4 regions of the Paenibacillus naphthalenovorans genome follow, and region 4 is predicted to be linked to each of the others. Evidence: riboswitches for the same ligand, from Rfam matches in the RefSeq annotation. Region 4 holds a riboswitch; each other region holds the start of a gene.

Region 1 (7,604 bases), 810 kb from region 4:
GCGAAGTTCGATAGGAATAACGACACGACCCAGCTCATCAACTTTTCTTACGATACCTGTAGATTTCATCATAATAAAAATTCCCCTCTCCAAGAAGTATAAGTAAGAAGCATTTTGGAAGAAAATTAATCGTCATGATTCGACATAATTCTTTACGAATATGATACCAACCATTCCAAAAATAGTCAACTAAAAATTGAGTCAATTTCATGTTATTTTATGGAATATGACTCTGTATTTGTTATATCTTAAAGAAAAAATCGAGTAAAATGTGAGATATCACACATTTTTGCAAAGTGTATTGTCACAAAAAATACGATTTTTCATTATTTTATTTCACCGTTTACATAGAAAAAAAAGTAAGGATTGGAAAATAAAATCGACATAATTCGACAAAATTATCAAATATACTGATTTGTTTGTCGAATAATAGTTCATTGATCAAGGAGGAAAGCTATGAGCACGCCGATGAAAGAAGAAAAGGTGTTCAAGGATCCGGTACATAAGTATATTTATGTGCAAGACCAAACGATTTGGGATCTGATCAATACAAAAGAATTTCAAAGGCTGCGCCGTATCCGTCAGCTTGGCACATGCTTTTTGACCTTTCACGGTGCAGAACACAGCCGGTTTTCTCATTCGCTTGGTGTTTATGAAGTCACACGCAGGATTATATCCCAGTTTGAACGGAATCAGTATGAGGATTGGCCCAAAGAGGAACGACTGCTGTGCCTGTGCGCTGCTTTGCTGCATGATGTTGGACACGGTCCGTTCTCCCATTCCATTGAAAAGACGTTCGGGAGCCACCATGAAGAATGGTCGTGCCGCATTGTTCTGGGGGATACGGAAGTCAATCAAGTGCTGCGGCGCGTATCTCCGGCATTCCCTCGGCAAGTGGCTGACGTCATCTCCAAAACGTATCACAGAGAAATCGTCGTCAGTCTTGTATCCAGCCAGCTGGACGCCGACCGGATGGATTATTTGATTCGGGACGCTTATTTTACCGGGGTGAATTACGGTACCTTTGATTTAGATCGGATTCTTCGGGTCATGCGCCCGTACCAGGGACATATTGTAGTCAAAGAGAGCGGCATGCATGCTGTGGAAGATTATTTGATGTCACGATATCAAATGTATTGGCAGGTTTATTTTCATCCGGTAACCCGCAGCGCGGAAGTGGTGCTCCACAGTATTTTCCAAAGAGCCAAAAAGCTTTATGAGGAGGGATACCGGTTCCAGTTTATGATTGCTCCGCTGCATAAGCTGTTTCAGCAGCAGTTGACGGTAGACGAATATTACTTCTTGGACGAAGCGTTCATGCAAACCGTCTTGATGCAGTGGTCCCTGGAGAAAGACCCGATTCTCTCCGATCTGTGCTCCCGGTTTTTGCAGCGGCGTTTGTTCAAATATATAACGCTCGAGCGTATCGACACTCAACTGATGGAACGCCTGGGAAGCTTGCTGCAAAGCTTTGGAATCGATCCGGATTATTACCTGAAAATTGATTTCCCGTCGGATCTGTCGTATGATGTGTACCGTCCCGGAGAGCAGGATGAGAAGCTGCCTATCTTGCTGCTGGATTCCAAAAACACATTATCGGAGATCTCCTGCAAATCGGAGATTGTCCGCTCGATCAGCGGTATTCATATGGGGAAATACCATTTGTATTACCCTCATGAGCTGCTGTTGAACCATCTGCAGGAACTGGACGCTGATGTTCGCATCCTGTTAGGTCTGTCCTGAACATTGTCGCAATGGCGAAGAAAGGGGTATGTTCATATGCTGATCGACACGCATGTGCATCTAAACGTACAGGCATTCGATGAAGATCGACACGAAGTGATTCAAAGAGCAAGAGAGAACGGAATTAGTCACATGATCAATGTCGGATTTAACAGGGAAACCATTCCCAGCTCCATCGCTTTGGCAGAACAGTATGACTTTATCTATTCGACCGTGGGTTGGCATCCGACAGACGCAAAGGATATGACCCCGGACGATTTGGAATGGATCGAATCGCTTTGCCGCCATGAGAAGGTGGTAGCCATAGGAGAAATCGGGCTGGATTACTATTGGGATACGTCTCCAAAGGATGTACAAGCCCGTGTGTTTCGTGAGCAAATCCGGCTCGCACGTAAGCTCGGCATGCCGATTGTCATCCATAACCGGGATGCGCATCACGATGTTGTGCAAATTTTGCGCGAAGAAAAGGCGGCGGAGGTTGGCGGTGTGATGCATTGTTACTCCGGGAGCTGGGAAACAGCCAAAATGTGCCTTGACATGAATTTCTATATCTCGTTTGGAGGACCGGTCACGTTTAAGAATGCAAAACAGCCCAAGGAGGTGCTGGAAAAAGTTCCGCTCGATCGGCTGCTTATTGAAACGGACGCGCCTTACCTTGCTCCTCATCCGTATCGGGGCAAGCGGAATGAATCGTCTTACGTTCGTCTTGTAGCTGAGACGGCGGCCCAAATCAAGGGCATTTCACTGGAAGAATTGGCCGGGATTACCTCGAGGAATGCCATATCCATTTTCGGTATAAAGTGAATTTTTACACAAAAGGACACATGTCTTTTTTTATACAAAACAAGATAATCGAAGAAAACAAAACAAAAAACTGTGACCAATGGAGAAAAAGATGGTTTTGGTTTAAAAATTAATAAAAAACAATGATAATTGAGTAAAATCCGAGATTTTTTTCAAAGTTTGTATACTTTACAATTCCAGCCTTCACATCGTACACTCAATATTAACTTCATACGATTGCCAAAATTCCAACATCGCTGAGTTCCGTAAGGGAACGGGGGAACCGCATCGCGGATGTCACAGCGCTACGCTGTTGATGAACGTGGTGTTTATAGGGGTGAATCTTGGGGCAGGCAGCTGCTTCCGAGTAGGGCGACTCTCAAGTCCGAATCCGTCAGCTAACCTCGTAAGCGTTAAGAGAGAGGTAACGATTGTCGTCGGCTTAACTTTTCATTTTGAGGAAAATGAGAAAAGTCACGGGAAGGTTCCTCTTCTCCGCTGACTTTTTTTTGTATTCCCCCGTCATTGGGATAACGATCCAAGCCGGTTCATAAAAAATAAGATTCCAGGAGGTGGCCTTAGGCAAGTACGGTTCTGATAGCCGTTGAAGCAAACGTTGGTAATTGGAGAAGAATATACTTTACCATAGTCGCGTCAGATCTAATCATGCATAACACTCGGATGGCGGGGCTTTAAGGAGGACCGAACAAGTGGGCGTTGTGACACCTGAACAAACCCATGAAAGACGATCATCCAGCTTGTCCTTCGCATTGCGATGGAAGCATGAAAACTTGCGTATGATATCGATCATTGCACTCATATTATTCGCTATGACTTTCATGTTTTTAATCATGTATTACGGTACGTCAATCAAAAGCGTATCGGTTGTTGTAGACGGAAAAGAGCAAACTTTCCAAACTAGAGAATCAGTTCTGCAGCATATACTGGATGAGCAAGGCATCTCTGTCGGTGAACACGACCGTGTGTCGCATTCTCTGGATGATTCGGTGGAATCGGGAGATCGAATTATTATCGAGAAAGCCAAGCCGGTACAATTGACAGACGGTGGGCAAACCAAGACCGTATATACGACAGGAAAGACGGTCAAACAGCTATTTGACGATCAGAAGATCAAGCTCAGTGAACTTGATAAAGTGACTCCCGCTTTGAATGCGGCAATAAACGAAAATAGTGAAGTCAAGATCGTCCGTGTCAAGAAAAATGTTGAGGAAATCAAAGAACCGATCGCTTTCGAAACGGTAAAAAAGACGGAGCCGAAGCTGATCAGAGGCAAAGAACAGGTTATTCAAGAAGGACAAGAGGGCGTTCTGCTCAAGAAGAAAGAAAAAGTCTATGAAGACGGTGTGCTCGTATCCGAACAAATCGTTGACGAAAAGATTCAAACCCAAAGTGTGCAAAAAATTATTGCGGTGGGAACGAAGAATCCCGTAGTAACACTCTCTTCGTCTTCGCCAACCTTGGAACAGGTGACCAGAAACGGCGTGAAGTTCGACGTTAAACAGGTCATCAATAACGTGAAGCTCACTGCGTATAGCGCGGGACCGGCCTCGACAGGCAAGGATCCGGATCATCCGCAGTATGGAATCACGGCATCAGGTACGAGAGTAACGGAAGGTCGCACGATTGCAGTCGATCCAAAGGTCATTCCGATAGGCTGGTGGGTTTATATTGAAGGTCTGGGCTTCCGCAGAGCGGAAGACACCGGCAGCGCAGTCAAAGGAAATAAAATCGACGTTTATTTCGACAGCCATGATTATGCTTTGCGCTTCGGAACAAAACATGGCGCAACCGTATATGTCATCGGTCCAAAGAAGCCGTCGGCTGATTAAGGATGGGCAATTAGGGCAGACTCATCATATATAGAACAGATGAAGAAGAGGTACGGCTAACGTCCCTCTTCTTTTCTCTTGCTGCGAAAGTAGGTACGGACGAATTCCATGATCAAAGAGATTATTGTTGTTGAAGGCAAAGACGATACGGTTGCGATTAAACGGGCCGTCGAAGCGGAAACGATCGAAACCGGCGGTTCCGCAATCAATAAAGAGGTGCTGGAGCGTATCCGGTTGGCGCAGGAACGCAGAGGCGTAATCATTTTCACGGACCCTGATCATGCAGGGGAGAGGATACGTAAAATCATCGCCAGGGAAGTCCCCGGCTGCAAGCATGCGTTCCTGACGCAGGAGGCGGCCACCAGCCGCGGCGACATTGGGGTGGAGAACGCATCGGTGGAAGCGATTCGTTCCGCGCTTGTGAATGTACGCACGGATTATATGGCCCAAGGTACGGAAATCGGCTGGAACGATCTGCTGGAGGCCGGTCTGATCGTTCACCCGGCGGCTGCCGCCAGAAGGCTTGAGATGGGCAAGCGGCTTGGTATCGGTTATTGTAACGGAAAACAGTTTTATCATCGCTGCCGCATGTTTCAAATTACAAAAGAAGAATTCGAGGCGGCGCGGCGGCATTTGGATGAAGAAGAGGGTGCAGCGTTATGAGTACCAATCGCTTTACAGATACGGCGGATGCGGGACAAGCGTCTGTGGAGGACATCGCCTCGCCGAAAAAAACCAAAGAGCTGATGCAGAAGTTCGGCTTTACCTTGAAGAAAAGCTTAGGTCAAAACTTTCTTATTGATTACAATATTTTGCATAAAATCGTTTCTGCAGCGGACTTGACCCCTCAAAAAGGGGCGCTGGAAATCGGTCCCGGGATCGGAGCCCTAACGCAGCAGCTGGGCAAGGCGGCAGGACGGGTCGTGGCCATTGAGATCGACCAAAGACTACTGCCGATGCTTGAGGAGACATTATCCCCTTATCCTCATACGACCGTTGTCCACGGCGATGTGCTGAAGGTTGATCTGAAGGAGCTGTTCGAGCAGCATTTTCAGGGCGTCTCGCAAGTTAGCGTTGTCGCCAACCTCCCTTACTATGTGACCACTCCCATTATTATGAAGCTGCTCGAAGAAAAGCTGCCTCTGGAGAATATCGTCGTCATGATTCAGAAGGAAGTGGCCGACCGGATGGCTGCGAAGCCGGGAGGTAAAGATTACGGCAGTCTCAGTATTGCGGTACAGTATTATTGTATCCCCGAAGTCGTAACGATCGTCCCGCGCACCGTGTTTATCCCTCAGCCGAATGTGGATTCGGCGGTCATTCGGTTGAAAGTAAGACAGACGCCTCCTGTGGATGTGGAAGACGAGGCCTTTTTCTTTGACGTGGTCCAAGCCAGCTTCGTGCAGCGGCGCAAAACGATATATAACAATCTAGCGGCGAAATATTTCACCAAAGAAACGAAAAGCGAGCTGGAAGTCATCCTGCAACAATCAGGCATCGATCCCTCCCGCCGCGGGGAAACATTGTCTATGGAAGAATATGCCGTACTGAGCCGGAATCTTGCCAGAGCGTTAAGTTCCCGTTAACTCCTCCATAGGGGTTATAGGCAATTCACCTGCACCATTTGCCTATATTCGCCATACGATAGACGAGGAGGCGATGCAGCCATGAAACAGGGAGACCTCGTCACTCGTAAGTCGTATGGCGGTGACATAGTTTTCAAAATCCAAGAAATCAGGCAGCAGCAGGCGGTGCTCCGCGGAGTAGAGCTGCGGCTTTTGGCCGATGCTCCGCTTCCGGATTTGGAACCCATGCCTCAGCTCGATCCTTTTCAATATTTGGGTTTGATCCGTCCGAAATGGTTGGATGCCATGAGGCGCACGAATGCATCGCAATCTCAAGCAAGCCCGAACGCGGGGGATAGCAGCACAGCTCCGGGTGCGGCGCCCAAGTCACGTCCGACTTATTTTGACGTGCCGGGTAAAGTGCTGCATCTGGATGGCGATCCAGTTTATCTGCGCAAATGCATGGTCTTATACGGAGAGCTCCGGGTACCGGCCGAAGGATTCTATGTGACGGAAGCCCATATGGCTGATGCGCTCTACCGCCTGCTGCCCCAAATCCAGCCCGATATTGTAGTGGTGACCGGACATGACGGCCTTCTGAAGCACCGGAGTAGAGGGGACATTACCTCGCTTAGCAGTTACAAAAATTCGCATAATTTCGTGAATGCGGTGCACGCAGCAAGGCAATATGAAAAAAACCGTGACGCATTGACGATTATCGCCGGTGCGTGCCAATCCCATTTTGAAGCGCTGCTGCAAGCCGGAGCCAATTATGCCAGTTCCCCCGCCCGTGTGCTGATTCATGCTCTTGACCCGTTGTGCATCGCGGCTAAAGTGGCTTTTACGCCCATTCGCGATACGGTGAATATCGTAGATGTCATTGGGCTCACACACAGTGGTTTGGAGGGGCTCGGCGGCATAGAATCACGAGGCAGCTATCGCCGGGGCGTGCCCAAAATTCAACACGCAAATCAGACTTAAGCGCCGAAAGGTGCTTTTTTTCTTTTTCAATTCTCCAATCCATCCAGAATAATTTTTGACAATTCTGTGAATGAAAGTAAAGGTGATTTATGTTTTTCTGCAGAAACCAAGGAAAAAAAGTCATTGACAACACGTTTGTATGGCTGATATAATATTCAGCTTAAATTGACATACTACCTTTGTTGCGTTATAATTAAATAGGAAAGAGGTGGTAGTGATCAATGGCTAAAAATACGCTGTTGGATATCAAACGCAGTTTGGAACCTCATGTCGGACAAAAGATCATGTTAAAAGCAAATGGCGGTCGCCGCAAGACCATCGAAAGATCCGGTGTATTGGAGGAAACCTATCCTTCCGTATTTATTGTGAAGCTGGATCAGGAACACCAGACCTTCAAGCGCGTTTCTTACAGCTACGCAGACATTTTGACGGAATCGGTTGAAGTGACAGTGCAAGGCGATGACGGAGAAGTGCGGATTACAATACAACAATAATACATAAACGGTTGGCTTGCTCGAGCGGTCAGCCGTTTTTGCTTGTGTACTTCATAAGACGGTGCTGCCGTCGATAAAGTTGCATGATTTCCTGGAATCGGCGCATACTAGCTTTTACTAACTTCAAATCAACAGCGAAGGAGGTAAGGTTATGGGGCGCAGAAATCGCAGAGGGGTTATGTCCGATG
Region 2 (7,604 bases), 2.2 Mb from region 4:
CCCGATCGTGAAGAAGCTGTCGGGCAGGTGATGGATTATATTTTCCAGGTGCGGGAAAACGGGCTGCAACCGAAGGGGCTTTACCTGGCAGGGGCGTTCGGAACAGGAAAAACCTTCTTAATGTGTTACCTGCTTTATGAGCTGGCCAAAGACGGATATACGGGAGCCATTGTGTACATGCCGGATTTTGCCGAGGATTTGAAGTCGATGTTCCAGGAACCGCTGAAGCTGAAGGAAACGATTGATGTGCTCAAGGAAACGGATCTGCTGGTATTTGACGACATCGGCGCGGAGAACCTGAATCCGTGGCTGCGCGACCATGTGATGGGAGCGATTCTCAATTACCGGATGAACCGCAAGCCGACGTTCTTTACCTCTAATCTGGATTTAACCTCTTTGGAGAAGCATTTCAGCTTCACCAGTAAGGATGGAGACGAGGAGTACAAGGGGCAGAGAATCATGGATCGCATCCGGCATTTTGTCGACGTGGTCATGGTGAATGGAACGAATAAACGGGGCTTGCAATAAGCGGCCGCTTATAAAAAAGGTAAAAAAGCCCTTCTCGCGTCATGCAGACGTCGAGAAGGGCTTTTGGCTTTGGGAAAACTAACTTGTCTAATGAGAAATTACTTCACCAAAACGGAGACAACGGTAGCCACTACCGCGATTCCGATAAGAACGATAAAGAATACGCCAAAGCCCATGGCCGTATCCATCAAATCGTCGCGTCCTTCTTCGTATACGTGCAGCTCCGGATGTTTCGGATCGTTCATGTCCCTTTCCTCCTTCGGCAATTAGCCGGGGTGCATATATAAAGACAGTATACCCAACTTTCGAAGGAATTGTAAAGAACGTGAAAGTGACAATTATGCAAACTTTAGCGCGGTTGAAAAAGGGCCGTGATGTGGTATACTTTACATGTTGGCATACCAAACCGAAAGGAGAATATATAAAATATGGCAATCGTAAATGTTACTGACCAATCCTTTACTAATGAAGTAGAAGGATCCGGTACGGTTCTAGTAGACTTCTGGGCTCCTTGGTGCGGTCCTTGCAAAATGATCGCTCCTGTACTTGAGGAGCTGGATAAAGAAATCGGCGACAGTGTAAAAATCGCCAAGGTGAACGTGGATGACAATCCGGAGTCCGCTTCCCGTTTTGGCGTTATGAGTATTCCTACGCTGATTGTGTTCAAGGACGGACAGCCGGTGGACAAGGTTGTCGGCTTCCAGTCCAAGGATGCCCTGAAAAACGTACTGAGCCGCTATCAATAAATTGGCAGCAGGCGAGTAAGGTGACGAAAAAGCTCTTTTTCTGCTATGCTGGAAAAAGAGCTTTTTGTTATGGAAAGGAGGAGCGCAGATGACCGAGCACGAAGGGGGAGCCCATCACCTACAGGAACGGAAGAAGACGCTGGAAGCCATCAAAAACAAGCTGTCGCTCGTACCGGAGCAGCCCGGCTGTTATTTGATGAAAAACCGGGAGGGCACCGTCATTTATGTCGGCAAAGCAAAAGTGCTGCGCAACCGGCTGCGATCCTATTTTACCGGCAGTCATACCGTGAAGACGCAGTTGATGGTCAATGAGGTCGTCGACTTCGAATACATTGTTACGGCCAGCAATGTGGAGGCGCTCATTCTTGAGGCCAACCTGATTAAAACGTATTTTCCGCGATATAACGTTCTGCTTAAGGACGACAAATCGTTTCCATATATTAAAATTACGAATGAAAAGCATCCGCGGCTTGAGGTGACCCGCCGGGTACTGAAGGATAAAGCCAAATATTTCGGACCCTACCCGAACGCCTTTGCGGCACAGGAGACGAAGAAGCTGCTGGACCGGTTGTACCCGCTGCGCAAATGCAAGACGCTTCCGGACCGGGTATGCTTGTATTACCATCTTGGCCAATGTATCGCCCCCTGCGAATATGAGGTGGAGCAGGATACGTATGACAAGATGGTCCAAGAGATCAGCCGTTTCTTAAACGGCGGACATCATGCCATCAAGGCGGAGCTGACTCGTAAAATGAACGAAGCTGCAGAGGAGCTGAACTTCGAGCGGGCAAAGGAACTCCGTGATCATATTCTGCAAATCGATGCCGTGATGGAAAAGCAGAAAATTACGACAACGGATACCGTGGACCGGGACATATTCGGGTTTGCCGTAGACAAAGGCTGGATGTGTGTGCAAATCCTGTACATGCGCCAAGGCAAGCTGATCGAACGCCACGCCTCTCTCTTTCCATATTATGGCGAGGCGGATGAAGACTTCCTCACTTTCGTGACGCAGTACTACAGCGAGAATCCGGCGCTGCCGAAGGAAGTCTTCCTGCCGGCGTGGGGAGCGGGGCAGAAGCAGGAAGAAGCAGGCGATCCTGCCGGGAAAGCGGAGCATAAGGCCGGCTTCTCCGATGCTGAATCGGAAGAACATGAAGTGGCGGCCAAAGTCGAAATCAAGGAGGCGCTTGAAAGCTGGCTGAGGGTAAAGGTGCATATTCCGCGCCGGGGCCTGAAGAAGAATATGGTGGATATGGCTTGCGAGAATGCCCGGGTTGCGCTTGAAGAAAAATTCCGTTTGATTGAACGGGATGAGGAGCGTACGGTCAAGGCGGTGGAGAACCTAGGCCGCTATTTGGGCACGGGCGTCGTACGGCGCATCGAGGCGTTCGATAACTCCAACATTCAAGGCTCGGACCCCGTATCGGCGATGGTTGTATTTACGGACGGCAAGCCGGACCGTAAGGAATACCGCAAGTACAAAATACGCACGGTAAAGGGACCGGACGACTATGAAACGATGCGCGAGGTAGTAAGGCGCCGCTATGAACGGGTGCTGAAGGAAGGTCTGCCGCTGCCGGATCTCGTTGTCATTGACGGCGGAAAGGGGCATATCGCTGCTGCGGTGGACGTGCTTGAGAACGAGCTCGGACTCTTTATACCCGTTTGCGGTTTGGTAAAAGACGCCAAGCACAAAACCGCGCAGCTGCTTATGGGCGATCCGGCCGAGGTTGTGCCCCTGCCGCGCGACAGCCAGGAATTTTATTTGCTTCAGCGCATCCAGGACGAAGTGCACCGATTCGCGATCACCTTCCACAGGGAAACGAGGGCCAAGTCGATGGTCGTTTCCCAGCTGGATGCCGTGCCCGGCGTTGGGGAGAAACGGCGGAAAGCGCTGCTGAGGCATTTCGGTTCCCTGAAAAAAATAAAAGAGGCCAAGCCTGAAGACTTTAAGCCTCTTGGTATCGGTCCAAAGCTGGCGGAGCAAATCATAACGGCGTTAAACGGCCGGAGCCAGGGTGCGGATTCGGATCCGGCGAAGGATTCGGCGGGGGAAACGACGGGGGCCGTCGATTGAATCCGGCGTGCAGCAGAGACAGCACCCGGCCGATAGCCAATGGCGCCGCCAAATAAGCCGCGCCGATAGCGACCTGTTCGGGCTCTCCGACGAACATGATCGAGAGCCCCATCAGGATGCTGTTCATGGACGCATGGGTGAACAGAGCGGTAAGCAAGCCATATTTCAAGAATACATAACCGAATATCAATCCGATGACCGTCACCTCGACCAATCGGGTGTACACCGGGTAAATAGGGTATTGGGTATGGCTCATCGCCCAAATGACGCTCGGCAGCAGTACGGCCAGGAAACGGCTGCGTGTCAGCTTCAGCATGAGGGCGATGCCCAACAGCCGGTACACCGCCTCTTCGGAGATGGAGGCCACCCAGGCCATCAACGGAAATAGACCGGGATAGGTCATGTTGTATACGGAGTCGGCCGGGTCGCTGACCGTCCATACGCCGAACACTTCGGTACCGATAAAAAACATGGTTTGCTGCAGGCCCAAAATGAACAAGCAAATGAAATAACCTCGTACCGCCGCTTTCCATACCTCGCCTCCGAATACAGAGTCCCGCCAAACCGGCCAGGGATTCCATCCGCGGTCGAGCCAGAGCCGCCGCCCCGCACTCAAGGCCAAATACGTCGAAAGGGCCATCAGTCCGACAACAATATTGGTGAACCATAAGTAAAACAGGGCTACTGGCCAGGAAGGTCCGCTTCCGTGCATCGTTCGGAACGCAGGGATCATATTAAAATTGTTGACGATATAAATCGCCACGAAGAAAAACGTGAGCAGCGCACCGCGCGCATAGCGGATGTCACGCCGCCGCCGCACAACTAGGATCAGCGCCGCGAGTGTCATCACAAGCGAGATTCCGATACTGATCCGCGTCATTAAAGCGGAACGGCGATCCTGCGCTTCCTGCCAGGCCATGAACGCATCCGGAACCGTAAATACCGGCACAAACGCAGTGACCCGGCTGCCGGACACTTTCAGGTGAAGCTCCAGCGGGGCTTCGCCTATTCGCTCCGTCTTGCTACGGAAGATGAGACTTCCGTTCCCGGCCCGCCCGGATTCGCCCGTCAATGCAAATTCCGCGGGGTCATAGCCCATCTCCCGAATGGCGGTATTCGCCGTCTTCAGGAGGCCGGCATCCGGAGAGCTTACGGATTCGCTTCTGGCGGTTGCGGTCCGGCTCATCGAGAATCCGAATATGGCCAAGGTTTTATAATTCACCGCCACATAGTACGTTGCGCCCTTTTCGATGTCGTTAATCTCCACCTCAAAATATTCGAGGGGAAATCGTCCTTCATATTTTTTCTTGTATTGATCGTACAGCTGCTCCTTTAGCAAATAGCCGTTTCTTACCGGGTAAGATTGGTACAAGGTATGGGCTTGTGCGCCTGGTCCTATCGCAAAGCGGTTGCGGACAAAGCTCATCGCAGCATTCGCCGCTTGCTGCTTTGTAACGACGGGAAGGTCTTCGGCATCGTCTTTAGGGAGGCGAGTCTTGTCCAAATAGGCGGAGGCAAACGTAACGCCCAGGTACAGCATCAGGCCAAGGACGGCCAGAAGCAGCAGTGGAGGTTCGAATCGTCGTTTCGGCATGAAATGCTCCTTAGCAGATATGGGATAATAACAGTCTATTCTTTTAAGGTAGCATACATTCCATAAGCAAATCCAATGATAACAAGAGCTACGTGAGGCAATATTCAGCAAAGCGAAGCGCCACACCTATAAAAACGCTTACATATGTCGTAATTTTGCGAAATCCGGTGCATTCAGGTGAAACAAGGCTTTGTACTTCAATGAAAAGAGGATTATAATTCATATCAATTGAATAGCGAGCCGAATTTCTAAAGGAAAACGGGGGAACCATGAGTTTAGGGGTGAATTCAGCGGATACAATCCGCTGATAGGGTGCCTGTACATCCGAATCCGACAGCTAACCTCGTAGGCTTGAATTACAGGAACCTTAAATTGACATTGGGTTTCCAGTGTCTTTTTTGTTGCCTGAAACGTCAAATAGGGGTGCATTCATGAAAACCATTGCCAGGAAAGTCGAGCTCACGCCTCCGCAAATTTTGGTCATCGGTTTTGCTGTTATGATCTTGATCGGCTCCATGCTGTTGTCGCTTCCCGCGGCCTCGGCCAGCGGTGTACCGATGCGTTTCCTGGATGCTTTATTCACGGCGACATCGGCAGCCTGTGTAACCGGACTTGTCGTTGTGGATACGGGCACTTATTTTACCCTGTTCGGCCAGATGGTTATCATGCTATTGATCCAGGTCGGCGGGCTCGGGTTTATGACCATGGCTACCTTATTCGCATTTGCCCTGAAAAAGCGCATCTCACTTAAAGAAAAGCTTATTTTGCAAGAAGCACTGAACCAGAACAGTCTTGAAGGCATTGTGCGGTTAATCCGTAAGGTGATGATTTATTCGCTCACGATTGAGTTTACGGCTGCCGTTATTTTCGCTGTTCGATGGTCGGTTGATTTGGGTCCCGGCAAAGCGGCTTATTATGGTATTTTTCATGCCGTCTCCTTCTTCAACAATGCCGGTTTCGATATTTTCGGGCCGGTAACGGGAAAATTCAGCAGCTTGACGGCTTATGCAGCTGATCCGGTGATCAACGCGGTTTCGATGGGACTCATCATTTTGGGTGGAATCGGTTTCGTCGTTCTGTCGGACCTCATGGATTATAGAAGGAACCAAAAGCTGACGCTTCATACCAAAGTGGTGCTAAGCGCTACCGGTTTTTTGATCGGAATCGGGGCGTTGATTATATTTATCTTCGAATTTACGAATTCCAGAACGCTTGGACCGCTCGACTGGTCCGGCAAAATACTCGCCTCACTGTTTCAATCCGTTACACCGCGGACAGCTGGAGCCAATACGCTTGATATTGCCGGGCTTAGGCAGGCGACGCAGTTTTTTATCATCATTCTGATGTTCATCGGTGCTTCTCCCGGCTCTACAGGCGGAGGGATCAAAACGACGACCTTTACCACGCTGGTTGGCGCGATGATCGCGATGGTCCGCGGGAAGGAAGACATTGTACTCTTCCGTCACCGGTTAGGCAAAGAAAGGATTCTGAAGGCCGTTACGATTACGATGGTCGCTTTGGCGCTGGTCGTCACGATCACGATGATTCTTTCTACAACGGAGGATCATGCGTTCCTGATGATTTTGTTTGAAGTGACATCGGCCTTTGGCACGGTTGGCTTGTCGATGGGGTTAACACCGGATTTGTCGGATCTCGGCAAGATCCTTATCGCGTTTACTATGTTTACCGGACGTCTGGGTCCGCTGACATTGGCTTATGCACTGGGTCCGAAGGCGGAGAAGGAATTGTACAGATATCCGGAAGGCAAAATTACGATTGGTTAGGGGAAACGAATGGATGAAAAACACTCAATACGCAGTCATTGGATTAGGACGATTCGGTTCAAGTCTTGCCGAGGAGCTTCTGAAACTGGGCTATGAGGTGCTTGGCATCGATGTGGACGAAGAAGCGGTGGAGGAGATGAGCGACAAGCTGACGCACGTGGTGGTAGCGGACTCGACGGAAGAAGAGGTGATCCGATCGCTGGGCATCCGGAATTTCGATTGCGTGGTGGTGGCGATCGGCAACGATATTCAAGCGAGCATTCTTACTGCGATTCTATTAAAGGACATTGGGGTCAAAACGGTCGTAGCCAAAGCGCTGTCCGAGCTTCACGGCAAAGTGCTGAACAAAATCGGGGTTGACCGGGTCATTTATCCCGAACGGGATATGGGGATACGCGTAGCGCATCAACTCGTTTCTCCCAATTTGCTTGATTATATTGAACTGTCCAATGACTACACCATTGCGGAGCTGGCCGTACCCAAAAGGCTTGCCGGACGGACGCTGAAGGAGCTTGATCCCAGGGCGCGTTACGGATGCAGTGTCGTGGCGATCAATAGAAAGAACGGTGTCATCATTGCGCCTACAGCGGAAGATACTTTCGAAGAGCGCGACGTTATGGTCGTGATTGGAACAAACGAACAGATCGAAACATTCGAGAATGAAGTCATCCGCTAGCAGGCGGACGGAGCAGATTTGATGCTCCCGGGAGACGGAAAGGACGTGCCAAGGCTTGAAACCTGGATTGATTATGAGGCTGTCACCGCCGCAAATTTTGGTATATGGCTTCACTTTGATTATTATGATTGGCGCAGTCTTGCTTTCACTGCCGATTGCAACGGTCAGCGGGGAGTCCATGCCCTTCCTGGACGCT
Region 3 (7,604 bases), 1.5 Mb from region 4:
TGTACATTGAAATGGCCGCGCTGCAGCAATATATTGCTTTTCATGGCAAGGTCGATCATGAGCTGAAACGGGTCGAGCTGCGCTATGTCAAGCCGGAGGCGAACCGGACGCGGTTTACCAACGATGCGGCGCCGAATGTCAAGCCTGTTGCCAAATTCACCGTGGACAAGGAAGCGTACCGGATCGGCGAACCGATTCATTACAGCAATCTCAGCTATGATCCGAAGGGAACGGAACTAAGAGACATTCAATGGATCGGTAATGCGCAGGCGATTTTCACTCCGGGACTGTACAAGGTTTCTCTCACGGTAAAAGACAGCCTTGGCAATGTCAGCGATACGTATTCCCGCAATATACTCGTCAAGAACGAGCCTTACTTGGATGCGTTTGAGCACAAGGTATATTACGCGCCTGTTGGGACCTACGTCCGGGAGGAAGAAGCGGTGCTTCGCAAATATTTGCGCGGCATCCCGCAGATTCCCAAGCAGGAGCAGAAGCCTGCGGACCGTCCTCTGATTGTGAGCGACAGTCCGGAGACGTTTACGGAGAAAGGCTTTTTGTACCAGGAGAAAGTCAACGGGAAAGCCCGGTTGTATGCAACCCATGTCAACGGTACGGATCGAAAAATGAAATTTGCCATCATTGTACGAAATAGCGATCCTGTCCGCAGTGTTACGATCAAGACGACCAATCAAGGGGAGGTGTACCCTTCGATCTACGCTAACCTGATGGGCAATGAACCGACGATTGAGTTTCTGCAAGGGAAAAGGGCTGTGGAAACGATGGTGCTCAGGCCGTACGAAACGGCTTATTATAAAGTCATGCCTGATTTCTACCCTGGACAAGGGATGAATGTGCTCTATGATGTAGAGACGGACGGTGAGGTGTATTTTTCATTCGCAGCGATGGAGCAGGAGGATGGGCTCGATACGATCGGCGTATTCCCGAGATTGGCTTATAAAGGGAATGTCCGAGGGACGTTCAGCGGTTCGGAAGTGCAATGGAACATCGATGCTTCCTCGATCCGGAGGCCTTCGAGCTTCGCGATCGGCGACGGCACGTCGGATCAATTTGTGACCGGTACGGACTTCTTCAGCCAGAAGCCTGCGCTCAATCTGGGCAACTACGGGGTGGTTTACAAAATCCATATCGATGCTCCGCCGAAAATGTCCGTGCTGATTCTTCCGCGCGGCGGCGTGTTTAGAGGTCCGTTCCTGGTGAATGGCAAAATCGTTCAAGCCCCGCCGTCGGGCGTCATGATGGATTATCAGGGATATACGATCATTGCCAGGACGAATGGGACCGAACCGTCGCTGGATCTGGAATTTTCTCCGGCCTCGGGATCGGCGTTCCCGATCGACGTCATTTTTTATCCGCTTAATCGTAAATAAAACAAGGGTACCGCCTCTAAACGGTGATAAAGGAGTGCCGACCTCGGGTCAGCGCTCCTTTTTTAGTCGAATATACAGACCGCGGGAGGTCCGTGAGGTTTCCGCATATCGTTTTCTTACCTCCCCTATAATCAAGCGGAAAAGGTTTTTCGTTTTGTGGGGTCAGCGTTCAGGATTTCAATGTATCGGAGGAGGAGATCGTCAAAAATAGCTTCCCACGATTGGGAAAGGGCGTAAAGCCTGCTTTCCTGGCCAAAATCCCATAACCGGTCCGGATGTTCCAGCATAGATGTAATCGCATTTGCGAAAGCATCGGAATTACGGGGAGGACATAACAGGCCGGTTTTGCCGTGTTGAATGATTTCCTGTACCCCGCCAGCTTTGGCTCCGATGACGGGAGTGCCTGATGCCATAGATTCCAGTACCACATTGCCAAAGGTTTCGGTGCCGGAAGGGAATACGAACAAGTCGGCCGACGCATACAGTTCGGCTAGATTCTCTCCTTTCATATAACCGGTAAAAGTAACATTCGATGGGGCTTCCGCTTTCAAATCTTTCAACAGCGGGCCGTCGCCGACCAACAGCCAGCGGACATTGCCGCTAACATAATCGGGTAATTTCTTCATCGTTTCAAGCAAAATGTCCAAATCCTTCTCAGGTGCCAAACGGCCAACATATAGGAAAATATAACGTTCGTCGATCTTATATTTTTCGCGGATCAATCCGGTTTTTTTATCGGGGTTGAAAAGACGGCAGTCCACTCCGCGCTTCCATAAGGCCACGTCTCGAATTCCATGTTCTTCCAATTTTTCGGCCGTTTCAACGGACGGAACAAAGGTGGCCAGACACGATTGGTGGAACCAGCGGATATAGCGCCATAACAGGGAAGAGGCGAATTGCAGGTGATAATAATTCAGATAGCGGTCAAAGTGCGTATGGTAAGAGGCAACGTGAGGAATAGCATATTTTCTCCCATAATAAAGTCCGCAAAGCCCTATATTAAAGGGCGTGGCGATATGGATCAGGTCGGGTTGAAATTGCTGGAGCTGGCTGTGGATCGTGAAATAATTGGGAAGCGCAATCCGGCATTCCGGATAGAGGATGAAGGGGAGGCTGCTAAAAGACAGGATATTGCTTGTGAAAAAATCCTCCTCCGTGCATTTGGGCACAAAAATCCGGAGTGAAATATTTCGTTTTTCCAGATGTTCGACCAGTCTTTTTAACGTCAATGCAACCCCGTTCATTTGGGGCCAAAAGGTGTCGGAGAATAAAGCAATTCGCATCATACCCCTCCTCAACAATTGGATATAGGTTTAAAATACCTCATATTTATCAATCCATTGTCAGAGGAATATTAATTCGGAGTTAAATTAGCTGCGGGATATGGCAGCCTCCAAACTGGAGGCTTATCTTTGAATGGATTTCATTTTCTCTATAGTCTCCCTGGTTGACCATGAAGCGTTGGCAATCATGCGAAAATTGGTTTTTGCAGCCTTATCCCCATCCAAGCCGTTTATTTTTGCGGAAGCTGTGGCATCGTGAACCACGGCCACTTCAAATCCTTGTTCAATGAGTTCGCGCATATGAGATTCAATGCACAGATTTCCGGACATACCTGCAAGAATGACGCGGGTTATTCCCTGTTTTCGCAGCTGCAAAACCAAGTCGTTGGCTTCGGGTCCGAAAATTTTATGCGGACTGGTGATAATGGTTTGTCCATCTTCTAGATAAGGCTTATATTTATCCAGAAAGTCGGCACCCGAACCTTGAAAGCCTTCAAGCGATAATGGACCTTTTCGCTGATACATTTTGATATCGTGCATCACATGTTCCATAGCACCCCCAAATAACCATTTTTGGTCATAGGGATAATAGTAATGAGGGGACACAAATACTTTAAACTTATTCTTTTTTGCTGTTTTTAATAATAATTCAATGTTCTCAATCGTGTGATTTTCAGCAACGCTGTCTTTCACTAAATTCCATGCTGCACCTTTCGGGCTTAAAAAGTCATTTTGCGGATCTGTGATCACCAAAGCGGTATGGCTTTGATCCACCTGCATTCCCGGCGATGAAAATGGTGCGGTTTGTGCTGCTGCAACACCATAAAGATCAACAAAGACAAGAAACGAAAACACAAAGGAACACTGCAGTATTTTTCTCATGAGGATTCCCCTTTCATGGGTATACTTGGTATACGCACCCTATTATGTGCTTTATTCCATGGCTTATTCAAATTCAGCTGGGAACAAAAAGGAATGGGAAAACAACTCCAATCCATTGGTTTTCAAGCATCCGCAACAGCCCGCAAACGCAAAAATCCTGAAATATAAAGAAAATCCATGAAATTTGAAGTAAAACAAAGAAAGCGATCTATAAAAGCGTCTCATTTACAAAGCAATTCATATCTAGCAAAGGTTTTATCCGATTTCTTGCTTTGCAATGTTGTCCTGTAAGGTGTAAGATTCAACCATTGAACATATCACCTTGCTGAATTTCCAAACAGGAAAACGGGGGAACCAATAAGGACATATATTTGGATGTCCATGGGGTGAATCGTGCAGGAACATGTTTATTCCGCACGTAGGGCTGCTCTCATAGCCCGAATCCGACAGCTAACCTCGTAAGCGTTGTATGAGAGAGGAGTTGAACGTGCTGTCTGCTGATAGGCAAACACAGAGCTCAAGCCTCTGTGTTTTTTTGTTGTCTAAAAACGGGATAGGTTGGAGGATGATTGATTAACAACACATTTGGAAACCATAAGTAAAGTTTCTTCCTGGAGATTTAAGGGTTTTTTTGTTGTGATGATCTTGTTTACAAAACTCCTTAATAAATAATGAGGGCGGGAACAGTATGCTAAATAAAATAAAACGATTATTAATCGGCCGGCCTATGAAGTCAACCGAGATTGAAGAAGAAAAACTAAGCAAGTTTAAGGCGCTTGCGGTACTTTCTTCAGACGCATTATCTTCTGTTGCTTACGGTACCGAACAAATTTTGATCATATTGATGGCTGCAGGCTTTGCCGCAATATGGTATTCGATCCCCATTTCCATAGCCGTTCTCGGATTGCTGACGGTTCTCATTTTTTCTTACCGGCAGACGATTTTTGCTTACCCCAAAGGGGGAGGAGCTTATGTCGTAGCCAAAGACAATTTGGGCGTCTCCATCGGTTTGATGGCCGGAGGCTCGCTGTTGGTGGATTATATCCTGACTGTTGCTGTCAGTTCCTCGGCCGGGACGGATGCCATTACCTCGGCATTTCCATCCTTGCATGAACACCGGGTCCTTATTGCGTTGACGATGATCCTGTTTCTTACCATCATGAACTTGCGAGGAATTACGGAGTCTGCATCCGTTTTAGCACTGCCCGTTTATTTGTTTGTCTTCGCCATTTTTGTTCTTATCATTTCGGGAGTCATCAAATATATATCGGGCGGGGGACACGCCGAAGTGCCTGAACTGGGCACAGCCGTTTCGAACATCAGTTGGTTCCTCCTATTGAAGGCTTTCAGTTCAGGGTGTTCCGCGCTAACCGGAGTAGAAGCCGTATCCAATGCCATTCCAAACTTTAAACAACCGGCTGAGCGCAATGCAGCCGCTACGCTAATGATGATGGGCACGATTCTAGGTGCCATGTTTATCGGTATCAGTTTACTTGCCTATTGGTATGGAATCACGCCGGCTCCAAAAGAAACGGTCGTATCCCAAATTGCGGCAAACACATTCGGCCGGGGCATCCTTTACTATTTCATCCAAGGCACCACCGCTTTGATTCTGTTTTTGGCGGCAAATACAGCGTATTCCGCATTCCCGCTGCTTGCCTTTATGCTGGCCAAAGACAAATACATGCCGCATATGTTTATGGTGCGCGGCGACCGGCTCGGTTTTTCTAACGGCATTATCTTCTTAGGTGTATTGTCGGCATTGCTTGTTATTCTTTTCCAAGGACATACGGAGAACCTGATTCCGCTTTATGCCGTAGGGGTGTTTATTCCTTTCACCTTATCCCAACTGGGGATGATGGTCCGTTGGGTAAAGCTGAGGCCGGCGGGCTGGCTGATCCGCTTCATTGTCAACACGATCGGGATGTTCACGACGCTGGCGATTACGCTGATCTTCATTTTGACCAAGTTCAATCAAGTATGGATGATCTTTATCTTTTTGCCGATTGTCATTTTCCTCTTCTTCCAAATTCACCGGCACTACCTGAACATAGCGGACGAACTGCGAATCGACATGGATGAGGAAAAACCAGTGATAAAAGGCAGCACGATCGTCGTTCCCGTAGCCGGCATTACCCGGGTGGTTATGAATTCGCTCAGCTATGCCAAGTCTCTAACCAATCATGTTGTCGCCGTATATGTCGGATTTGACGATGAGGATATCGCACGGATGGAGAAGAAATGGGAAGAATGGAACCCGGGCGTCCGGCTGATTACGCTCCGTTCAAGCTACCGAAGCATCATCAGGCCGTTAATGAGATTCATTGAAACGGTGGAGTGGAAAACGTCGGAAACGGATCATATTACCATATTAATTCCGCAATTCATTACCAGGCATTGGTGGCATTATTTCCTCCATAATCAGACCGGGTTACTGTTAAGGGCTTACTTATTCAATCATAAAGACGTCGTGATCGCTACAGTGCCTTACCATCTCCATAAATAACCGGAAGGAGGCCGCAGATGAACTCAAGATATTTGGCCGGACTGTCATTGGCCTTTATGACCGGCGGCTTTTTAATCACTTTATTTCTTCAGGAGACTCCTTTGGTTGCTCTGTTGAAAGGCGGCTTTGAAGCCGGTTTGGTCGGCGGCATTGCGGATTGGTTTGCCGTGACCGCTCTTTTCCGTCATCCTTTCGGCATACCGGTGCCGCATACATCCTTACTCCTTAAGAATAGGGACAAAATTATCCAATCCTTGATTTTGGCGTTGGAAAATGAGCTGCTCAACAAACAAAGCATCGAAAACAAACTCCGGCAGCTCCAGCTTTTGCAGCTCGCTTCATCCTCTCTGGCTAAGCTGCTTGGCAAACGGAAGGTACGGGTAGGCCTATTGGATCTGTTGATCCGATGGGTTTACCGGTTGCCGCTCGAGAAAGCGATTCCTTATCTTCAGTCGGAAATAGCCGCTGCGATCCGAAGAGCGGATGTGGGATCTGCAGCCGATGCCATCCTGACGAAGGTGATCGAGAACAGATTCGACGAAAAGGCGTTGAATTACGTCCTGCATAAAGCATCCGACTGGGCGAAACGTCCGGATACCGGGATGATGTTGGGAAAGTTCGCAAGCGAAAAGCTCTCCGAAGTAAAAGCGGGGGGCTTAACGGGGTTTGCTTTACAGGCATTTGTCGGCTTCATGGATGAAGAAAAGCTTGGCAGCTTCCTCCAAAACTTGATGCTTTCAGGAATTCGGGGTCTCCAACATACAGATAATGCTTTCCGGAAGACCCTTGTTCAGGAAATCCGCATCCAACTGTCTCAACTAGCGGATAACGAGTTGCTTGTAGCGAATATGAAGGAATGGATCGTAAACCAATTGGAAGGAGCTCGCGGCGCTGTCTTCCTGCATGAGCGTTTGAGTGAAATCCGCAATCAATGGCTGGACAAGCTGGAGGAAGACCGTTTGAAGGGCGGCAGGGCGGTAATTACTGCTTACCGCTGGATCGTGCGCAATTTCAATCCCGAACAGGATTCGATGGCCGTTTGGGAAAATCGCTTGTTAGCTTACTTGATTGAATGGGTGGAAGCGAATCATTATCGCATCGGTCAACTCGTGAAAGAAAATTTGGATCAAATGGATGATGTAGCCTTGGTACGCATGCTGGAACACAAAGTCGGAAAGGACCTGCAGTGGATTCGGGTGAACGGAGCGCTGTGCGGTTTTGCGGTTGGCATCGTACTTTCGCTGATCCAGTTATAGAATATCTTCGGCGGCAGGCGTATTGAACGAGTCAGACTCCTGATGCGCAACTATGGTCCGATACGCCGCGCTTTTTTTGTCACCTTTTATCGATGTTAGCAATAACCGCTATCGTTAATTACGATTGAATGGATCCCAAGCATAAGCTACAGTAAATTTATTAAAGCGCTTTCATTAGGGGGTGGTGGTATGGGTAAGGTTTATCATGTGAAAAAAGGGGCCATATCGGCAGTTGCTGTTCTCTTGCTCCTAGTGACAATGCTTTTCGGTTGCGGGAACAGGGAGG
Region 4 (7,604 bases):
TGTTATATGCGATTTGTTACGCCCGTTATATGCGAAAGCCGGCTGTGATCGCCTGTGCGGACGAGTCTTTAATTGAACAACTGGTCAAGCCGGAAGGGGATATCGCAAAGCTGGCGAAGCACCTGAGCCTGGCCGTTGACGCCAGGCTGGGGAAGTCTGCGGACCAGTATCTTTGTCTGGTCAAGCTGGACAAAGCAAGATTCAGGGACGAGGATGCGGAAATGTTCGAGCAATTATACGAAGAGCTGCCCGGGTTTGTTCATTCTCATGAAACCCTGCAATCGTTTTATGCTTACGGCGACCGGAAGCAATATCCGCATTTGAATGACGAGCAATGGAGCAAGATCAATTGGGATGCTTTCCAGGATTGCTTCGTATGCGACAAAAGGCACCGCTGCGGGCAAACGCTCTCCCGCGAGCATTACCGCCGATCTGCCGATTTGATCATTTGTTCGCACGATTTTTACATGGAGCATGTGTGGACGTATGAGAGCAGGAAGCGGGAAGGGCAGCTGCCGCTGCTGCCGGATCACTGTGCGGTCGTATTTGATGAAGGGCATTTGCTGGAATCTGCCGCGCAGAAGGCGCTGACCTATAAATTAAAGCATGACGTGTTTGAAGAACTGATTACCCGGCTGCTGCAGGGGGAAATACGCGAATCATTGGCTGTGCTCATTGACGAGGCGATTGCGCAAAGCGAGACGATGTTTGACTGGTTAAGACGCCGGAGCAGAGAGATTCCCGGTTCGGACCGGAAGGAGCTTCTGCTCGACGATCGGCTGCTTCAGGAAATACACCGGTTCCGGACGGTGCTTGCAGCGATTGAAGAAGAGCTCGTGTTTGAAAGCGGTCTTCACACCTTGAATGAATATCAGCTCCGCATTGTCGAAGAGCATCTTGAAATGATGCAGAAAGCATTGAGTCTTTTCCAGCGATCGGAGTCATTGGTATGCTGGTTGACGGAAAGCGGGAGCGGAGCGGCTTTGGTGATCATGCCGAGAACCGTCAAGGAAGTGCTTCGGGAGCGGGTGTTTGGCTCGAACATGCCTATCGTTTTTTCATCGGCCACACTATCCGTGGAGGGCTCCTTCCGTTATGTAGCGGAAAGTCTCGGGATCGAGCAATATTTGTCCTTTTCCGTTGACTCTCCATATGAATACGAACGGCAAATGGAAGCGATCGCGCCTCATTGGTCTGCCGGCGGGACATTTTCGGAGAAAATGGAGGCCGCTGTCTCGCTGCTCGAACGAACGGAAGGAAGAGCGCTGCTGCTGTTTCCGGCGAAAGCCGAACTGCAGCGGTTTAAACGGGAGATTGCGTCGTATCCCGAACTCTTCGGGAAAATGCGCTTCTTGTTTGAAGGCGATCAGGAAATCAGCCATCTTATCGCTTCTTTTCAGCATGACGAAACGAGTGTTCTATGCGCCGTCAGCTTGTGGGAGGGACTCGACGTACCGGGGCCGTCCTTGTCCAATGTCATCATATGGTCGCTGCCTTTTCCGCCTCAAGATCCGGTCTTTATGGCCAAACGCAGAGCGGCGGAGTCTCCTTTTGAAGAGGTCGATCTGCCTTATATGCTGCTGAGGCTCCGGCAAGGGATGGGACGATTGATTCGCTCCCGTGAGGATCGGGGGATCGTGGCCATTCTATGTGCAGAGCTGCACAGGCAGCCCATGCTGCGGGCCCGCGTTGAAGCTGTGCTGCCGCCGGGGGTTTCTCTCAAAAATTCGCTAGCTTAGGGGACAGTTGGTAAACTTTGTGTCATGAAATCTCATTGTATCCGTGTTACAATGGTTTCCGTTCCTGTTTAGGAATGCGACATCAAAAAGGCCGAAGCTTAATTCGTAAGCGCGGGGGAACCCATATCCTTGGGGTGAAGCCACTATGGTGGCCGGGTGGTTGCTCTTTGACCCGAATCCGTCAGCTAACCTCGCAGGCCGTAAAAAGGAGAGGAATGCAGTGAAAGGTTTTAAGAAGTTGGTTTTGACAGGTGTTTTGGCACTTGGCCCGATCATTGGCGCCGGCGCGGTTTCAGCTGCTCCGTCGCACACGGTATCAAGCAACGATACCCTGTGGGCGATCTCCCAGAAATACGGTATCAGCCTGAAATCGCTTATTACGGTGAATCCGCAATTGGTTAACCCAAATCTAATATGGCCAGGAATTGTGCTTAATATTCCCGGTAAGTCAACGGGTACAGGTTCGGGTTACGGTACAGGCTCAGGTTACGGTACAGGCTCAGGTTACGGTTCGGGTAACGGATCGCAGCAGGGAACAGGAACAGACAGCACGACACAGTCTTCTTATGCCAGCCAAGTGGTAAATTTGGTGAACCAGGAACGTGCCAAAGCCGGTTTAAGCCCGCTTGCCAGCGACAGTGCATTGACGAAGGTGGCTTTAGACAAGGCAAAGGACATGTATGAAAAAGGCTATTTTGACCATAATTCTCCTACCTATGGGTCTCCTTTTGATATGATGCGCTCTTATGGCATCCGTTATACCTACGCGGGTGAAAATATTGCCAAAGGGCAAAGAACACCGCAAGAGGTAATGGATTCATGGATGAACAGTCCGGGACACCGTCAAAACATTATGAGCCCGAACTTCAACAAAATCGGAGTGGCTTATTATAATGGCGTGTGGGTACAGATGTTTATCAAAAATTAATTCGGACTAAAAGAACAGACTGTTGAGAATGTCTCAGCAGTCCTTTTTTGTTTGCCATGATATTTTAATGCGACATAGCTTCTGCTGGATTAAAGACGGTATTGGTCAGTCCTTTCGCGGAACGGCATTCGTCCTGGACGTTTTATGCAGGCTTCAATGAAATCCATAATACCGGCAAATGCGGAATGGAATCGGCCGAGGAAGTGACGCCTGCCGTACTGAATTGGATTGAGCACAATGCCCGGAAGATTTCGGCAATCCGTTTGCCGGCGATCCTCTGCCGGCGTGGATTGCAGCCTCCCTGCTGAAGGGTCAGGAGGCGGGACGCGACTATCTGGTCGTTTCGCAATGTGCGCACGTCTGCCAAAGAAGCGTTCGTTTCGGGTCATGGCTCTATGTCCGAACGTATCATGACGGGTACCATTTATTCGATCAAGAGATGCTATTCGATCTCGACAGCGATCCTTATGAGCAAACGAATTTGGCTGCGGAGCATCGCCAAGTTTGCCGAGATGCGGTATATTATTTAAATGAGTGGCATGACCACATGATGGAGACGATGCCTTTCGATACAGATCTGCTCTGGACGGTGATGAAAGAGGGAGGACCTTATCATGCCAAAGGATTTTTGCCGAAGTATGCGCAGTGGTTGGAACAGACAGGACGCGGTCATGCGATTACAGAGCTAAAACGGAGACATCCTGCGGAATTCGGTCATGGCCGTCCGAAGGGATAAGACCTCCGTTGAACGGTGGAGGAGGATTGAAATGAATGGAAAAAAACGTGCTGCTGCACGGCCGGCAGAGAGGTTTCGGGCCAGCCGGATTCTCATTCTTTGCCCTTGCAGGGCAAACGCTCGGCCAAAGATCCTAAAGAAGGCATGATTTATTTGCCCGGCGGTGAATTTTTAATGGGAACCGCGGATCAGGAAGGGTTTGCCCAAGATGGCGAAGGCCCCGTTCGTTCGGTTAGACTGGATTCTTTTTATATCGATCCTTACGCGGTGAGCAATGCAGAATTTAAAGCATTTGTCGATGCTACCGGTTATCGCACGGAAGCGGAGGTTTTTGGCTGGTCCTTTGTGTTTCATTTGTTCGTTTCCGCCGAAACGGCGAAAGGTGTGACGCAAGCGGTTCAGCAGACCCCCTGGTGGTGGGTTGTGAACGGCGCATGCTGGAAGCATCCGGAAGGTCCGGATTCTCACATTGATGACCGCATGGACCATCCGGTGATCCATGTTTCCTGGAATGATGCGAATGCCTACTGCCAATGGGCCGGCAAACGGCTGCCGACCGAAGCGGAATGGGAGTACGCGGCAAGAGGAGGTCTTGTGCAAAAACGTTATCCGTGGGGAGATGTCCTCAAACCGGATGGGGAGCATCGCTGCAATATTTGGCAGGGCAAGTTTCCGGATAAAAACAACTGCAGCGACGGGTATGCGGGAACCGCGCCTGTCCATGCGTTTAAACCCAACGGTTACGGATTATATAATGTTTCCGGGAACGTATGGGAATGGTGCTCGGATTGGTTTGCTGCGAATCATACGGCAGACCCGCTTGTTAACCCGCTTGGTCCGGCGACGGGTCAGGAAAAAGTGCTGCGCGGAGGTTCCTATTTGTGCCACAAATCGTATTGTAACCGGTACAGAGTCGCTGCGCGCAGTAAAAATACACCGGATAGTTCCACGGGCAATATCGGTTTTCGCTGTGCTGCCGATGCCTGATAGGGAACAAAGAACGAACCAGGCTGTCGTGGTCTCCCCACGACAGCCTTTTAAATTACTGTTGATGATCATTAGAGGATATGAAATGAATGGTGGGGAGAAATGGATGATGAAGCACCCGAATTGTGGTTCAGCGGCTACGAAAGCGAGCACGATAACGGACTGAACAAATTTATGTTCCGTACACCTTGAACGAATACGTGTTTGAAAAGAACGGAAAGATTTATACCGTGACGATCCGGATTAACGACGCCGTCAAGACCGATGCGCAGTGGAAACGGCTGACGGAGGCGTTCGGCTCGATGCAGTTTTTCAAAAAATGAAAGCCATTCTTGTGAAAAAGAGCCATTGCGGCTCTTTTTCGGCGTTTACGGGGAAACGTAAAGCACGGGATTCTTTTGTATACCTGACATAAGCCAAGTTTGTCTGCGCATATACAATACGGAATGCTTTGTCTTTCAAGCGTTTCAAAGTTGCACGGATGCCATGCGAGGCTTGATAACAAATATCGGAGAGTGTTATGATTATTTTATTTGAGACATTGAGACATAAGGATGCTGATGGAGTTGACTAAAGTAAACATAAATGGGCTTGACATCCATTATTCCGTTGTCGGCACAGGGCATGAGGTAGTGATGCTGCACGGTTGGGGAACCAATCTGCAAACCTTTCATGCGATTCAGCAGCATTTATCCCGGCATTTTAAAGTGTATGCATTCGATTTTCCCGGCTTCGGAGAAAGCGATACTCCTCCCGAGCCGTGGGGGGTTACTGAATATACGAATCTGCTCGCTTCATTCATACAGTCGATGGGGATCGATAATCCGATACTGATCGGCCATTCCTTCGGCGGAAGGGTCTCAATTCGATATGCCGCTGCGAATCCTGTAAGGAAAATGATATTGACCGGAAGCGCGGGAATCAAGCCGAAACGCAGCCTGAATTATTATGTAAAGGTATATTCGTTCAAAACGGCCAAACAATTGCTCAAGCTCCCGGGCCTAAACCGGTATTCGGAGCGCATATTGAACCGGATGCGAGCCAAATTCGGCTCCAGCGACTATAAGAATGCATCAGGCGTAATGCAGCAGACGCTGACCAAAGTCGTCAACGAGGATCTGCGGCACCATCTTCCTCATATCAAGGCATCGACCTTATTGATCTGGGGCGAGAACGATACGGCTACCCCTGTTGCGGACGGAAAATTGATGGAACAAATGATACCGGATGCCGGTCTGGTCGTGCTGAAGAACGCCGGTCATTTTTGCTATTTGGAAAAAGGCCGCGAGTTCATCGTCATCGTAGACCATTTTTTGGCGAAGGATAAGGGAGGCAGCCATGTTTGAGCTTGTTCTTGCGTTAGCGTCGCTGTTATGGCTGGGGCATGCTGTCCTGCGTCTTCTAAACGGCGTACATATGCTTCAATTGAATTCTTACCGCAATGAGCGGTTTATGGGCTGGTTTAAAGGCCACGTGAAGGAACGGCTGTCCTTAAGAGAGTGGCTTCCGTTATTGTCTTTTGCTGCCCTGCTGTTCCAAGCGCCGGTGCTTGGTTTAATTCTTTGGACGCTGCTATATGCGATGCTGATATGGCTGCGGCCCAGGAAACAGGAGAAAAAGAAGCTGGTCTATACGGCCAGGGTCAAGCGGCTGCTTGTGACGATTGGCGTTCTGGTAGCGGCGGCTTTGGCGGTTTCCCTAACCTTTGCATCCGCCGGAGACAGCCTTGCACCGTTCATCTTGTTGTTCGCCGTCGCGCTGCTGTCCGACATGGTGGTGTTGTTGGCCAATACGATGAACCTGCCTGTCGAAAACCGGATCAACCGCTACTATTTGAACGATGCCGCGCAGATTGTGCGGCAGATGAAGCATTTGACGGTGATCGGCATTACCGGTTCGTATGGCAAAACAAGCGTGAAGCATTTTCTGAATACACTGCTCAGTCAAGTGTACGAGGTGCTGGTGACGCCGGAAAGCTACAATACGCCGATGGGCGTAACCAAGACGATCCGGTCGATGCTGCGTCCTACGCACCGGTTTTTCATTACCGAGATGGGGGCCAAGCAAACCGGCGATATCCGCGAGCTGTGCGAACTGGTCAGTCCCAAGATCGGCATTCTGACCGCCGTCGGGCCCCAGCATTTGGAGACGTTCAAGACACTGGAGAATGTGCAGCGGACCAAATTCGAGCTTGGAGAGAGTCTTCCGCCGGACGGCATCCTGTTTATGAACATGGATGACGAGAATATCGCATCCTACCGCGGGAATATTGCGGCAAGAAAAGTAAGTATCGGAATTCACCGGCAGGATGTCGATTATCGTGCCCAAAATATACAATACACCGGCAAAGGCGCAGCGTTCGAGCTCGTGAAGCCGGACGGATCGGTTCTTGCCTGTGAGACGAGCCTGCTTGGCGAGCATAATATCTATAACCTTCTTCTGAGCATGGCCGTCAGCCTTGAGCTTGGGGTTCCCGAGGAAAAACTGGCGCTGCTCGTGAAGCGGATCAAGCCGGTAAAACACAGGCTGGAGCTCAAGAAATTATCCGACAAAATCACGATACTGGACGACAGCTTCAATTCCAATCCGGTCGGTTCCAAAGCGGCTCTGGATGTATTGGCCCAGATGCCGGGCAAACGGATCCTGATTACGCCGGGGATGATCGAGCTCGGGGAGCAGGAATATGAGCTTAACCGCAAGTTTGGCATTCATGCGGCGGGAGCCTGCGATTATATTATACTGGTCGGGCAGAAACAAACTAAGCCGATTCAGGACGGCTTGCGTGAAGCAGGCTACCCGCAGGAGCGGCTGTATATCGCCAGGGATCTTCAGGATGCGCTCAGGCAAATGCATCTTGTAGCCGAACAGGGAAGCATTGTGCTGCTCGAGAATGACCTGCCCGATAATTATAATGAATGATGGGGGACTCGCAATGAAAGTAAAAGTAGGGGTTTTGTTCGGAGGCATGTCGGTAGAGCATGAGGTATCCATCATATCCGCTCTGCAGGCTATTCACGCGTTGAACCGGGATAAATACGAGCCCGTACCGATTTATATCGACAAGCAGGGGCACTGGTATACCGGGGAAGGGCTGATGGATATCGACAATTACAAGCAGCTTCCGGAGCTCTTGAAAAAGAGCGAGCAAGTGATTTTACATACGAATCAGGAAGGAAAGCATCTTCTGATCAACGCCGCATCCGGGCTGTTCCGC

Evidence for each region. A riboswitch is a leader RNA that binds a small molecule or an ion and turns the genes downstream of it on or off. The one in region 4 is predicted to bind cyclic di-AMP.
Region 1: it holds a riboswitch for cyclic di-AMP, as region 4 does, so the genes downstream of both, IJ22_RS22025 (resuscitation-promoting factor) here and IJ22_RS00450 (CAP domain-containing protein) in region 4, are expected to answer to the same signal.
Region 2: it holds a riboswitch for cyclic di-AMP, as region 4 does, so the genes downstream of both, IJ22_RS15010 (TrkH family potassium uptake protein) here and IJ22_RS00450 (CAP domain-containing protein) in region 4, are expected to answer to the same signal.
Region 3: it holds a riboswitch for cyclic di-AMP, as region 4 does, so the genes downstream of both, IJ22_RS07525 (APC family permease) here and IJ22_RS00450 (CAP domain-containing protein) in region 4, are expected to answer to the same signal.

Annotation. Positions count from the first base shown of each region.
Region 1 covers NZ_CP013652.1:4,486,539-4,494,142, forward strand. Annotated here, with positions in the region: gene IJ22_RS22010 (AbrB/MazE/SpoVT family DNA-binding domain-containing protein) at 1-72, opposite strand, end outside; gene IJ22_RS22015 (HD domain-containing protein) at 457-1,743, shown strand; gene IJ22_RS22020 (TatD family hydrolase) at 1,780-2,547, shown strand; cyclic di-AMP (ydaO/yuaA leader) riboswitch at 2,772-2,955, shown strand; gene IJ22_RS22025 (resuscitation-promoting factor) at 3,237-4,376, shown strand; gene rnmV (ribonuclease M5) at 4,485-5,039, shown strand; gene rsmA (16S rRNA (adenine(1518)-N(6)/adenine(1519)-N(6))-dimethyltransferase RsmA) at 5,036-5,962, shown strand; gene yabG (sporulation peptidase YabG) at 6,044-6,922, shown strand; gene veg (biofilm formation stimulator Veg) at 7,144-7,416, shown strand; partial or broken gene IJ22_RS26850 (small, acid-soluble spore protein, alpha/beta type) at 7,568-7,604, shown strand, end outside.
Region 2 covers NZ_CP013652.1:3,058,735-3,066,338, reverse strand. Annotated here, with positions in the region: gene dnaI (primosomal protein DnaI) at 1-528, shown strand, start outside; gene IJ22_RS26085 (YqzM family protein) at 627-773, opposite strand; gene trxA (thioredoxin) at 957-1,274, shown strand; gene uvrC (excinuclease ABC subunit UvrC) at 1,363-3,354, shown strand; gene IJ22_RS15015 (CPBP family intramembrane glutamic endopeptidase) at 3,266-4,948, opposite strand; cyclic di-AMP (ydaO/yuaA leader) riboswitch at 5,177-5,315, shown strand; gene IJ22_RS15010 (TrkH family potassium uptake protein) at 5,380-6,732, shown strand; gene IJ22_RS15005 (potassium channel family protein) at 6,746-7,408, shown strand; gene IJ22_RS15000 (TrkH family potassium uptake protein) at 7,482-7,604, shown strand, end outside.
Region 3 covers NZ_CP013652.1:1,557,982-1,565,585, forward strand. Annotated here, with positions in the region: gene IJ22_RS07510 (stalk domain-containing protein) at 1-1,391, shown strand, start outside; gene IJ22_RS07515 (glycosyltransferase family 4 protein) at 1,523-2,677, opposite strand; gene IJ22_RS07520 (cysteine hydrolase family protein) at 2,798-3,556, opposite strand; cyclic di-AMP (ydaO/yuaA leader) riboswitch at 3,870-4,037, shown strand; gene IJ22_RS07525 (APC family permease) at 4,245-6,062, shown strand; gene IJ22_RS07530 (DUF445 domain-containing protein) at 6,080-7,318, shown strand; gene IJ22_RS07535 (ABC transporter substrate-binding protein) at 7,508-7,604, shown strand, end outside.
Region 4 covers NZ_CP013652.1:92,007-99,610, forward strand. Annotated here, with positions in the region: gene IJ22_RS00445 (ATP-dependent DNA helicase) at 1-1,739, shown strand, start outside; cyclic di-AMP (ydaO/yuaA leader) riboswitch at 1,819-1,954, shown strand; gene IJ22_RS00450 (CAP domain-containing protein) at 1,960-2,667, shown strand; partial or broken gene IJ22_RS25505 (sulfatase) at 2,751-3,403, shown strand; partial or broken gene IJ22_RS00470 (formylglycine-generating enzyme family protein) at 3,455-4,390, shown strand; gene IJ22_RS26960 (hypothetical protein) at 4,579-4,713, shown strand; gene IJ22_RS00475 (alpha/beta fold hydrolase) at 4,957-5,736, shown strand; gene IJ22_RS00480 (UDP-N-acetylmuramoyl-tripeptide--D-alanyl-D-alanine ligase) at 5,729-7,309, shown strand; gene IJ22_RS00485 (D-alanine--D-alanine ligase family protein) at 7,323-7,604, shown strand, end outside.